One region of the Parazoarcus sp. PS-13 R2A genome, then DNA from elsewhere that is predicted to be linked to it. Evidence: predicted binding sites of a transcription regulator. Region 1 holds the regulator's gene; each other region holds the start of a gene.
What was found. The regulator FNR, encoded in region 1, switches genes on or off when oxygen is low (the NO sensors DNR and NnrR bind a similar motif). The targets are predictions, from matches to a motif close to TTGANCTAGNTCAA.

Region 1 (4,158 bases):
GAGCGCGCCGACAATGCCGCCGCACATCGATACACAGTGGGTGCCGCCAAGGAGGCCGATCAGGAAGACGGCGAGATAACCGGTTTCGGGCATGTTCAATCAGCTATGAAGCGTTTGATGCGGTGCGCGCATTCTACGCTGCACCGCGCCTCCCCGCCCGGTCAGATCACCCGGGAGTAACGGGCCCGCTCGCGATCCGAGCGCAGATAGCGATCGAAGAACATCGCAATTCCCCGCACCAGCAGACGGCCCGCGGGCAGCACGCTGATCCAGTCCTTGTCGATCTTCACCAGCCCGGCCTCTTCCATTTCCTTGAGGTCGGCGATTTCGTCTGCAAAGTACTCATGGAACTTGATGAGGTGTGCAATCTCGATCGACTCGATCGACAGCTCGAAATGGCACATCAGCGCCTGGATGATCGAGCGCCGGAGGAGATCGTCGGCGGTGAGCTCGATGCCGCGCAGCACCGGCAGCTCGTCGCGATCGAGCGCATCGTAGTACTCGTCGAGCGTCTTGACGTTCTGCGAGTAGACCGGACCGATCTTGCCGATCGCCGACACACCGAAGGCCAGCAGGTCGCACTCGGCCTGGGTCGAATAGCCCTGGAAATTGCGGTGCAGACGCCCCTGCCGCTGCGCCACGGTCAGCTCGTCATCCGGCTTCGCGAAATGGTCCATGCCGATATAGACGTAGCCGGCGTCGGTCAGGCGACGGATGGCAAGCTGCAGAATCTGCAGCTTGGAGTCCGCTGACGGCAGATCGATCGGAATGATCCTGCGCTGGGGCTTGAACAGTCCCGGCAGGTGCGCGTAGCTGTACAGCGAAATTCGATCGGGCGAGAGTTCGAGCACCTGCTCCAGCGTGCGGTTGAAGCTGATCACGTTCTGCTTGGGCAGACCATAGATCAGGTCCATGCTGATCGACTTGAAGCCGGTTGCCCGCGCCGCGTCGATGACGAGCTTGGTCTCTTCGACGCTTTGCACGCGGTTGGTCGCAATCTGCACATCCTCGGCGAAGTCCTGCACGCCGACGCTCATGCGATTGAAGCCGAGGTTGGCCAGCATCTCGACGGTGTCGAAATCCACCTTGCGCGGATCGACCTCGATCGAGTATTCGCCATTCGGCACCAGGTTGAAGTGCTTGCGGACCGCATCCATCAGCTGATGCATCTCCGCGTGCGAGAGGAAGGTCGGCGTTCCGCCCCCGAGATGTAACTGTGTGACCTGACGTGCGCCACCCAGGGCCGCCGCCTGCATTTCGATCTCTTTTTCCAGGTAATTCAGATATTTGGCAGACCTTCCATGATCCTTGGTGATGATCTTGTTGCAGGCGCAGTAGTAGCAGATCGTGTTACAAAAGGGGATGTGGAAGTATAATGACAGCGGTCGGCTCACACCGCCGACGGCACGTTTTCCCAGCCAGTCTGTCAGTGCTTGTGCATCGAACGCCTCCACAAACCTGTCTGCGGTGGGATACGACGTATAGCGAGGCCCGTTGATGTCGAATCGTCGAATCAACTGGGGATCAAAGATGAGGTCTGTCTGGCTGGTCATGGTCTGGCTGCGTCGATGTGTTACTTAACAATGGCAGAAAGCCGGCGTTTTGTGGTTGACTTGGATCAACGGCAACATTCTGACTACCCCCAATCCGGAATCGGAGCAAGTTTACAGTGCAAATGAAGGCGACGGTGCCGATCACCGCGGCGGGGCTCAAAACCGCATGTTCACAATGCAATCTGCTGGAGCTGTGCCTGCCGTTCGGCATGACTGACACCGAACTCAACCGCCTCGACGAACTCGTCGGCGGACGTCGGAAGATCAAGCGTCAGCAGCCGCTCTATCGAGCGGGCGAGCTCTTCGAAGCCATCTATGCGATCCGTGCCGGTTCCTTCAAGACCGACGTTCTGCTCGAAGATGGTCGCGAGCAGGTCACCGGATTTCAGATGACCGGCGAGATTATCGGTCTCGACGGCATCAGCACCGAGCTCCACTCGTGCAATGCGGTTGCGCTCGAAGACAGCGAAGTCTGCGTCATTCCCTACGCCAAGCTGGAAGAACTGTCGCGCGAGATCGAAGGCCTGCAGCACCAGTTCCACAAGGTCATGAGCCGTGAGATCGTGCGCGATCACGGCGTGATGATGCTGCTGGGCTCCATGCGCGCGGAAGAGCGTCTGGCGGCCTTCCTGCTCAACATGTCGCAGCGCTTCACCGCTCGTGGCTTCTCGGCCGCCGAGTTTCACCTGCGCATGACCCGCGAAGAGATCGGCTCCTATCTGGGCCTGAAGCTGGAAACGGTCTCGCGTGCCTTCTCCCGCTTTCAGGAAGACGGCCTCGTCGCGGTGCAGCAGAAACATATCCGCATTCTCGACAACGACGGTCTCAAGAAACTCATTCAGCACCAGCCCGGCGCGCGCTGAGCCCCGGACTGTCGCGCTCAGGCAAAGGCGGCGAACCAGCCGCCGACGTTCTTGCTGAGCGCGACCGACACGATCCAGCTGAACACGAGCAGCGCAGCAACGAACGCAGCCCCGCGCACGGTGCGCGTTCGGCCACGTTTCAGGGCAACGGCGCCCAGCAGGATGTAGACGATCAGGCCGATGACCTTGGCGGTCACCCACGGTGCCTGCAACGGGTACTGTTCGATCATCACCGCCAGCGTGATCGCACTGCCAAGCAACACGGTATCGACCACATGCGGCAGAACGCGCGTCAGACGATGTGTGAGCAGACGGCTATCAACAAGCATCCACACTCCCCTGAGCGCGAAGCCGGCAAGGCTCAGAATCACACAGGTGACGTGGATGTGCTTGATCGCCTGATACATCTTTCGTTCCTCCTCGGGGAAAATGCTGACCGGTGCGCCCTGGTCGGGCACCGAACAATGACAGAACAAACAGGATTCGGCCACGCAGGCTAGAATCGAAAGTGAAATGCAGGAGCACGGAATGAACCAGACCGCCTCAGACATCCTTACCCAGCTCCGTCAGATCTCCCTGTTCGGGGAGCTGTCGGAGAGTGAGCTGGAACGTGTTGCACGCTATACCCGCGAACGCCGACTGGGCAAGGGCGAACTGCTGTTCCAGCGCGGCGACGTTGCCCACGGTTTCTATTTCGTCACCGAAGGACAGCTCAAGCTCGGTTTCTCGTCAGCTCAGGGCAACGAGAAAGTGGTCGAAATCGTCGGCCCGCAGCAAAGCTTTGGCGAAGCGGTGATGTTCATGAACCGCCCCTACCCCGTTTTTGCCGAAGCGCTTACCGACATGTCGTTGCTTCATATCGGCCAGAACGTCGTATCCGACCTGATCGATCAGGATCCGCAGTTTGCACGCAAGCTGCTGGCAGGCATGGCGGTCCGCCTGCATAACATGGTGCGCGACGTAGAAACCTATTCCCTGCGCTCAAGCACACAGCGCGTAATCGGTTACCTCCTCCAGCAAACCGAAGAGGACGGCACCAAGGCTTGCGACATCTCCCTGCCCACGAGCAAGCAGGTCATCGCGTCACGCCTGAACCTGACGCCCGAGACCCTTTCGCGGATCTTCCACGACCTGGCAGACCATGGACTCATCACCGTTCACGGCAAGCGCATCACGCTTCACAATCCGCAGGCACTGTCGCGCTACAGCGGGTAGCACTTCACCCGCTCAAGTCCTTCCGTCCCCCCCGAAAAGCAACGGCCTCTTGAACGAGCAAGAGGCCGTTTTTCACGATACCCGGGTGCTGAAAGCCGAAGCCTTCACGCGTCAGCGCTCAGGACTCAAGCACATAGGTTCCTGGCGCCGGTGCGAGAGAAGGAAACTGCTCGCTTGCCGCCGGCCTCGCTTCGATCAGCTCTCCGGCGTGGGGTTTGACCCAGTCCATCCAGTCGGCCCACCAGCTGCCCGCCTGCTCTTCAGTGCGATTGCGCCACTGCTCGGCCGTATCCGAGCGATGCGCTTCACCGGCCCAGAACCTGCGCTTGGGCGGCGTGACGACCGGATTGACGATGCCGAGAATGTGGCCTGAGCTCGAGAGCACATAGCGCTTCGGACCGGTGACGTGGTTGACCACACGGAAAGTCTGCAGCCACGGCGCAATGTGATCGTCCTCTGCGGAAACGACGTAGAGCGGTTGCGTGATACGGCCGAGATCGAGCGGCTCACCCGCCACCTCGAGTGCG
Region 2 (4,158 bases), on a different contig from region 1:
AAGTATTCCGGCGCGGTGTACTGGGCGGTGCCGAGAATGTGCGGCTGCAGGGTCGTCGTTTCCGATTCGATCAGGCCGGCCACGCGCGTCGCACCGAAATCGATGATCTTCACCGTGCCGGCCTTGTCGATCATGATGTTGTTCGGGCGCAGATCCTGGTGCAGCATCTCCATGCGATGGAAGGCGAGCAGGCCTTTCGCGATCTGTTCGACGATGTCGCGCACGGTTTCGATCGGTGGCGCCGGGTTGTCGATCATCCATTGCGCCAGCGTCTGGCCTTCGATGAACTCGGTGACGACATAGAGCGCGGTGCGCTGCCGCTTCAGCGTGCTGGGTTTGAGGACGTGCGCGCTGTTGATGCGGCGCGCGATCCATTCTTCCAGCATGAATCTTTCCAGATAGGCGGGATCGCCGCGCAGATCGACCGAGGGGATCTTGATTGCCACCCGTGTGGCGCTGTTGCCGTCCTCGGCGAGGTAGATGTGGCTGCGGCTGTTGCCGTGTATTTCGCGAATGATCCGGTAGCCGTCGAACAGCATGCGCGGCTGGAGGATGGGGGCGGGTGGCAGGTCGAGCCATTGCTGCCTGTGTTCGGCCGCTGTCCCGTCGGGCACGGTGTCGACGCGTGCGATCTGTATCGTCAGGTTGTCGGTGCTGCCGCGGGTGAGGGCTTCTTCAGCGATGCTCCGTGCCGCGGCGTCGAGATCCATCGCGGCTTCGCTGATGGCGTCGACGATGAAGCGGGGCGAGGCGAATTCGTACACCCCGTCGGTGGCCAGCACGAAGATGTCGCCCTCTTTCACTGCCAGGCGCTGATATTCGATATCCAGTTGTGCGGAAATCCCGAGGGCGCGGGCGAGGTAGTGGGTGTCATGCGACACGACGATCCGATGGTCGTCGGTGAGTTGTTCGAGATTCGAGTCCCGCAGGCGGTAGATCCGGCTGTCGCCGATATGGAAGATGTGGGCCGTTGCGGACTTGATGATCAGGGCGCTGAGGGTGCACACATAACCACGGTCGCCGTCGTAACGGTAGGGGCTCTGGCGGGTCTGCGCGTACAGCCAGGAGTTGGTCGCTTCGAGCACGCGCTGCGCAGCGGTCCTGACCGTCCATGCTTCCGAGGTGCAGTAGTAGTCGTCAAGAAAGCTCCGGACCGCGGCTGCGCTGGCGACGTGGCTGACATCGCTGCTGCTGATGCCGTCAGCGAGGGCGATGGCGATGCCCTTCGTGTTCAGCAGGGGGCCGTCAGGGATGCTCAGGCCATGAAAATCCTGGTTGATTTCCTTGCGCCCCTTGTCGGAGTACTGGCCGGCGCTCAGCGAGAGTGTGCTCGACATCTGTCATGGGCACGGGCCCCGCGATCTGTGGGGCCCGTGTGCCGGATGATGGTTCAGACAGCGCTGCGCTTGGGGGCGGTGCGCACGTGGGTGGAGTAGAGCGTGAGGCCGACGAAGGCGAGGCCGCCGACCAGGTTGCCGACGACGGTCGGGATTTCGTTCCACACCAGGTAGTCGTAGATCGAGAAGTTGCCGCCGAGCATCAGGCCGGACGGGAACAGGAACATGTTTACGATCGAATGCTCGAAGCCCATGTAGAAGAACAGCATGATCGGCATCCACATGCCAATGACCTTGCCCGACACGCTGGTCGACATCATCGCGGCGACAACGCCGGTCGATACCATCCAGTTGCACAGCACGCCGCGGATGAACAGCGTGAGCATGCCGGCCGCGCCGTGATCTGCGTAACCGACGGTGCGTCCTTCACCGATGGAGCCGATCTTCTGGCCAACGATGCTGGGTGCTTCGGTGAAGCCAAAGGTGAAGATGATCGCCATCATCACCGCTACCGTCAGCGCGCCGGCGAAGTTGCCGACGAACACCAGGCCCCAGTTGCGCAACACGCCATTGACGGTGACGCCGGGGCGCTTGTCGATGAGCGCGAGCGGGCAGAGCGTGAACACGCCGGTAAGCAGGTCGAAGCCCAGCAGGTACAACAGGCAGAAGCCGACCGGGAACAGCATGGCGCCGGCAAGCGGTTGCCCCGTCTGCACGGTGATGGTGACCGCGAAGGCCGCGGCCAGCGCAAGAATGGCGCCGGCCATGTAGGCGCGGACCAGTGTGTCGCGAGTCGACATGAAGATCTTCGACTCTCCTGCGTCAACCATCTTGGTGACGAATTCTGCGGGCGCGATATATGACATGATTTTCCCCTGGGTGAGTGGTGAGCAAGCCGTGTGAACGCAAAAAAGCGTCCATCTCCACGCCCTCGGAAACGAAGGGTGGAAATGGACGCCGTTGTCCATTTGCTGCGCTGATTCAGGTTGATGCCCTGTTGCACATGCCTCAGGCCGCCGTTGGCCCGAGCTGATTTATGAAAAGCATGTAGCGTGCCAGCATGGAAAAGCCCATGAATCCGGGGTTCCTGCCTTGATCGCCCGGTTCTGAAGCGCTTTTTGCTCCCCCGATTGGGGCGCGGGGGGCGCGAGTTGCCTGTTTTTGGTGCAATGCAAAAACCTGCGGCGACAGGGGATCGGCCCCCTTGCTTGACCCGCATCATTTATTGTCATGTCGTGGTGCGGTGTAATCCGGGGAACCAGGAGGCCAGACCGTCATGTTCCGCATATCCCAGTTCATCCGCGAGCTTGATCATCCCACCCCGGTCGCGCCCCGGCACAATCCGCCAGGGCCGGTCGTCATCTGGAACCTGATCCGGCGCTGCAACCTGACCTGCAAGCACTGTTACTCGATTTCTGCGGATACGGACTTCGCCGGGGAGCTGTCTACCGGCGAGGTGTACCGGGTGATGGGTGACCTCAAGGCGGCGCGGGTGCCGGTGCTGATCCTGTCGGGCGGTGAACCGCTGCTGCGAGCGGACATTTTCGACATTGCCCGGCAGGCCAAGGAGATGGGGTTCTATGTTGCCCTGTCGTCCAACGGCACGCTGATCGACAAAGGCAATATCGACGCGATCGACGACATCGGTTTCGACTACGTCGGCGTCAGTCTCGACGGCATTGCCGACACCCACGACCGCTTCCGGCGCAAGGCAGGCGCATTCGATGCTTCGATGGCGGGCATCCGTCTGTGCGTTGAGCGCGGGATCAAGGTCGGCGTGCGCTACACCATGACCGAGGACAACGCCCACGACCTGCGCGGACTGCTGCGACTGGTGGAGGAGGAGGCGATCGACAAGTTCTACTTCTCTCACCTCAATTACGCGGGACGCGGCAACAAGCACCGTGGCGACGATGCCCAGCACCGCACCACCCGCGACGCCATGGAGCTTCTGTTCGAAACCTGTCTCGAACTTCACCAGCGCGGCATCGAGAAGGACTTCGTGACCGGAAACAACGATGCCGATGGCGTGTTCCTGCTGCACTGGGTGCGGCGCCGCTTTCCGCAGCATGCCGAACACATCGAGGGCAAGCTGCGCCAGTGGGGCGGGAACGCCAGCGGCGTGAACGTTGCGAACATCGACAATCTCGGCGTGGTTCACCCGGACACTATGTGGTGGCACATCCCCCTGGGCAATGTGCGGGAGCGGGCCTTTGGCGAGATCTGGAACGATCTGTCGAATCCGCTGCTGGCCGGGCTCAAGCCGCATCCGCGCAAGCTCGAGGGGCGGTGCGGAGCCTGCAGGTATCTCGACATCTGCAATGGCAGTTCGCGCGTGCGTGCGGAACAGATCACCGGCAACCCGTGGGCGGAAGACCCCGCGTGCTATCTGAGCGATGCGGAGATCGGCGTGGATGCGGCGGACTACGGCTCCGTGCGTGTGCTCAACACGCCATGGACGCGGATTGAAAAGGTGGGCTCATGATGCGCCTGCCGACATCGATTGCAGCCGCGCTGATCGCACTGGCACTGCCGGCGTGGGCCGATGAGGGGGCGCCGGCCACCGCCCGGAACTACCAGCAGCATTGCGCGGCCTGTCATGCGCCGGATCGTCTGGGCAGCATGGGCCCGGCGCTGCTGCCCGACAATCTCGCCCGGCTGCGCAAGGGGGAGGCGGTCAAGGTCATCACCGGCGGGCGCGCAGCCACGCAGATGCCGGCGTTTGCCGAGGTCTTGAGCAAGGACGAGATCGCCGCCCTTGCCGAATGGATCTACACGCCGGTCACGCCGGCGCCCAAATGGACCGAGTCCGACATTCGCG
Region 3 (4,158 bases), on a different contig from region 1:
CGATGTCGAACGCAAGCGCCTTGCCCGGCAGCGGCGCCTTGGCGACGAGATCCACATATTCGCCGCGCACCGGCGAATACACGCCGTAGTGCGCATGGATCCGCGCACCGAGCTCCTGAATCTCAACGCCCTTCTTGCGCCACTCATGGGCACTGACGACCCCGAGCAACTCACGCAGGGAAACGACAAAGGGCCCCGTGCTCTCGCCGTAAGCCTCAACGCAGGCTTCGCTGATATCCGGCGCACGGCGCAGCGGAATGGTGTAATCCTCGCCCACGGGAATCAGCAGCATGCCAAGAATACGGGCGCGCTGTGCCTGCGACTGCCGATAGAGGTGGAAGGCATGGGCTGGCGTCACATCGGCCGCCTTGGCCTTCTTGCGCGCAGCCTTTTTCGGTTTCGGCTCGGCGCGCCGCGCCACGGCCTGCAACAGCAGGCGCGCGTTCTGGAAGTCGCCACGCCACAGCAGGGCCGTGCCCTCGCACGCAAGACGGAAGGCCGTATCCGCGTTCATGGTGTCGTCGGCCATCTGCACGCGACGCGGTGGCGGCGTTCCACTTTCTGAATGCCAGCGCGCAGTGCACGCTTCGTCTTGTTCGATCCAGCTCAACTGGGGATCAGTCATGGTCGGAAACTCCGGAATGATTGAAGACCTGCGCGCACCGCGGCGCTGCAGGATGAAAATGCGGCGGTCAGGGGACCGCGGGCAATGAAATTTCGTGACTGCGCTGAGCGCCGGACGTCAGCGCCCGGCAATCGTCGAGAAAGGTTCTGATCGCTGCCGTATGGTACTTCCCGCGACGCCAGATGAACTGAAAACGACGCCGCAGATCGAGCTCGGGGGTCTCCACCGGGACCAGACTGCCACGCCTGAAGGCATCGCGCAGCGCCAGCCTCGAGATGCAGCCAATCCCAAGTCCGCTCTCCACTGCACGCTTGATTGCTTCCGTGTGCTCGAGTTCGAGCTGAACTCGCAGTCCCCCCTCCCAGTGGCGCAGGGCCTGCTCGAAAGTTTCGCGGGTACCCGATCCGCGCTCGCGCAGAATCATCGGCTCGGCTGCAATTTCGGCCAGGGTCGCAGTGGACTGCTGCGCCAGGCGATGGGACGGCGCACAGAACACCACCAGTTCGTCGTCCACCCAGGGTTCGATCTCGATCTCGCGATCGAGAACCTGCCCCTCGATGAGGCCAAGATCGATTTCATGATGAAGTACCTGGGCCACCACGTTGGCCGTGTTCTGCACCTGCAGTTGAACATGGCTTTCCGGATGTCGCTGCAGAAAGCCCGAAACAATCAGCGGCAGCAGGTAATTGCCAATGGTCAGCGTCGCCCCGACCCGCAGGCTGCCCAGTCCGCGCTCTCCACGCAACAGCGCCTCCACCTCCTCCGCACGATCCAGCAGTTCCACCGCGCGCGGCAGCAGCAGACGTCCCTGCTCGTTCAGGTGCAGACGCCGGCCGTGACGATCGAAGAGCTGATGCTCGAACTGGTTCTCCAGTTCGGCGAGCGCCGCGCTGGTAGCCGATTGCGACAGGTTGAGCGCTTCGGCGGCACGCGACACATTGTCACTGCGGGCGATGGCAACAAAGGCTTCAATCTGGCGAAGGGTGTACTTCATATTTATAAAACCGGTAAGGCTTAGCTGAATTATCCACCATTCAGGTAAAGAAGCACCGGTAAACTTCGCCCATCACTCATTCATCCAAGAGCACACCATGAGCAATCTGAATCAGGAACGCATTCTCAGCGTCCATCACTGGAACGACTCCCTGTTCAGTTTCCGCACCACCCGCAACCCCGGCCTGCGCTTCGAGAACGGACAGTTCGTCCTGATCGGCCTCGAACTCGACGGCCGTCCGCTGACGCGCGCCTACAGCATCGCCAGCCCCAACTACGAGGAGCACCTCGAGTTCTTCAGCATCAAGGTGCCCGACGGTCCGCTCACTTCGCGTCTGCAACACCTGCGCGAAGGCGACCCGATCGTGGTCAGCAAGAAGCCCACCGGTACGCTGGTGCTGCACGACCTTCGCCCCGGCCGCAACCTGTACCTGATGTCCACCGGCACCGGACTGGCACCTTTCATCAGCGTCATCCAGGACCCGGAAACCTATGAGCGCTTCGAGCGCATCGTCCTGATCCACGGCGTGCGCCATACGTCCGAACTCGCCTACGCCGACTTCATCGAGAAGGACCTGCCCGAGAACCCCTGGTTTGGCGAGTCCGTGCGTGAAAAGCTGATTTACTACCCGACCGTCACCCGCGAACCCTTCCGCAACAACGGGCGCCTGACCGATCTCATCCGCTCCGGAAAGCTGCTGAGCGATTGCGATCTGCAGCCCCTCGACCCCGCGCTTGACCGTGCGATGATCTGCGGCAGTCCGTCGATGCTCGCCGACTGCTGCACCCTGCTCGATGAACGGGGCTTCCAGATTTCCAAGCGTATCGGGGAACCGGGCGACTACGTGATCGAGCGCGCTTTCGTGGAGCGCTGAACCATTGACCGCCCCCCTTGTTTCGGCAATCGGGCCGGCAGACAGGAAGACATACTACTGAAGAGTTCTCTCGGCTCTTCTCCGGAAGTACGAAGAGTTCTCAAATTCCTTGATCAGGGTCAAATCGGTTGAAAGCTGCGGAAGTAAGATGCCGCGGTGAAAGACAGTACGCCTAGTTTTGTTATAGCTGGCCTGCTGACCGTATTTGCTGCCACTCTGGTCATCCTGACCTGGCGTGAAGCGCCATCGGCAGCCACCCCATCGCCCATCACGCTGATGATGGGCGGCGTGGACCGGCGCGCGGAGCCGATTTCCCCCCTGCCGGCCGATCCGCAGCTTACAGACCCGCTTCGCGCTGGCCTCGGCGAACGTCTCTTTCACGACCCTGTACTGTCGGTCGATTACACGATCTCCTGCGCCAGCTGCCACCCGCTCGACAGGGCCGGCACCGACGGTCTGCCCGCTTCCAGAGGGGTGGGTGGCGCACTCGGCACCGCCAACGCCCCGACTGTATTCAACGCCGGCCTGAACTTCGCTCAGTTCTGGGACGGACGGGCCGCAACGCTGGAAGAGCAGGTTGCCGGCCCGCTTCACAACCCGGTGGAAATGGGCTCCAGCTGGAGCCTGGTGATCGAGCGTCTGAACAAGAGCGACGACTATCGCAGCCTGTTTGCCGAGCTCTATCCACAAGGCATCAGCGCGGAAACGATCGCCGATGCACTGGCTACTTTCGAGCGCAGCCTGCTGACACCCGGCGCCCGGTTCGACCAGTACCTGCGTGGCAGGACCAACGCCCTCAGCGCCGATGAGATCGAGGGTTACGCCCGTTTCAAGAGTCTCGGTTGCGCCAGCTGCCATCAGGGCATCAATGTCGGCGGCAACCTGTTCCAGCGCTTCGGCGTGATGGGCGATTATTATGCCGACAAAGGCATGAGCAGCCCGACCGACCTCGGCCGTTTCAACGTCACCGGCCGCCAGGAGGATCGATACGTTTTCCGCGTCCCGAGTCTGCGCAACGTCGCCCTCACCGCCCCCTACTTTCACGATGGCAGCGTCGAGACACTGGAAGATGCAGCAGAAATCATGGCACGCTATCAGCTCGGCCGACCGCTCACCACAGAGGACCGTCGGCTTCTCGTGGCGTTTCTGCACACGCTCAGCGGCAGTTTTCGTGGAGCCCCCCTGCAGTGAGCGCCCACGAACGGCCGACACTGCTGCCCACCATCGTCAGTCGCACCGGCTTCGCGTGGATGCTGGTCGCCATCGGCATTGCTGCCAGCCTGCTGAGCTGGCTGTTCCTGCGCGCCGATGCGATCTCGCCCCAGGCGCATGAGCACTATGCGCGCGAACTCAGGCTGTTGCGTCAGGCGGACGCCGAACTCAACGCTGCGGTGCTGGCCAGCCGCGTCGGCATTCAGGTTGACTTCGACACCATCGGCACGGCAACCGGTGAACTGCACGAGGTGGTGTCCGAACTCAAGGACGTACCCGGCTTTCTGTCCGCCAATGACCGTCTTCAGGTGCTGAACCGCGTCGCACAATACCGGGATGTGCTGGAACAGAAGATCCGCCAGATCGACCTGTTCAAGCGCGAGCACTCGGTGCTCCGCAACTCCCTTGCCTATCTGCCGCTCGCAACCGATCTCCTGATCGGCGACGACACCG

Region 2: the regulator FNR is predicted to act here: its motif matches at 2,546-2,559, upstream of nirJ (heme d1 biosynthesis radical SAM protein NirJ).
Region 3: the regulator FNR is predicted to act here: its motif matches at 2,603-2,616, upstream of AC22G6_RS08965 (cytochrome-c peroxidase).

Annotation. Positions count from the first base shown of each region.
Region 1 covers NZ_JBYEXN010000024.1:37,599-41,756, forward strand. The annotation lists gene AC22G6_RS18515 (sulfite exporter TauE/SafE family protein) at 1-93, opposite strand, end outside; gene hemN (oxygen-independent coproporphyrinogen III oxidase) at 162-1,553, opposite strand; gene fnr (fumarate/nitrate reduction transcriptional regulator Fnr) at 1,676-2,416, shown strand; gene AC22G6_RS18530 (SirB2 family protein) at 2,434-2,823, opposite strand; gene AC22G6_RS18535 (Crp/Fnr family transcriptional regulator) at 2,945-3,631, shown strand; gene AC22G6_RS18540 (PHA/PHB synthase family protein) at 3,750-4,158, opposite strand, start outside.
Region 2 covers NZ_JBYEXN010000015.1:42,131-46,288, forward strand. The annotation lists gene AC22G6_RS14475 (bifunctional protein-serine/threonine kinase/phosphatase) at 1-1,337, opposite strand, end outside; gene AC22G6_RS14480 (formate/nitrite transporter family protein) at 1,391-2,203, opposite strand; gene nirJ (heme d1 biosynthesis radical SAM protein NirJ) at 2,614-3,822, shown strand; gene AC22G6_RS14490 (cytochrome D1 domain-containing protein) at 3,822-4,158, shown strand, end outside.
Region 3 covers NZ_JBYEXN010000007.1:147,215-151,372, forward strand. The annotation lists gene AC22G6_RS08950 (methyltransferase) at 1-625, opposite strand, end outside; gene AC22G6_RS08955 (LysR family transcriptional regulator) at 693-1,619, opposite strand; gene AC22G6_RS08960 (ferredoxin--NADP reductase) at 1,717-2,493, shown strand; gene AC22G6_RS08965 (cytochrome-c peroxidase) at 2,650-3,684, shown strand; gene AC22G6_RS08970 (EAL domain-containing protein) at 3,681-4,158, shown strand, end outside.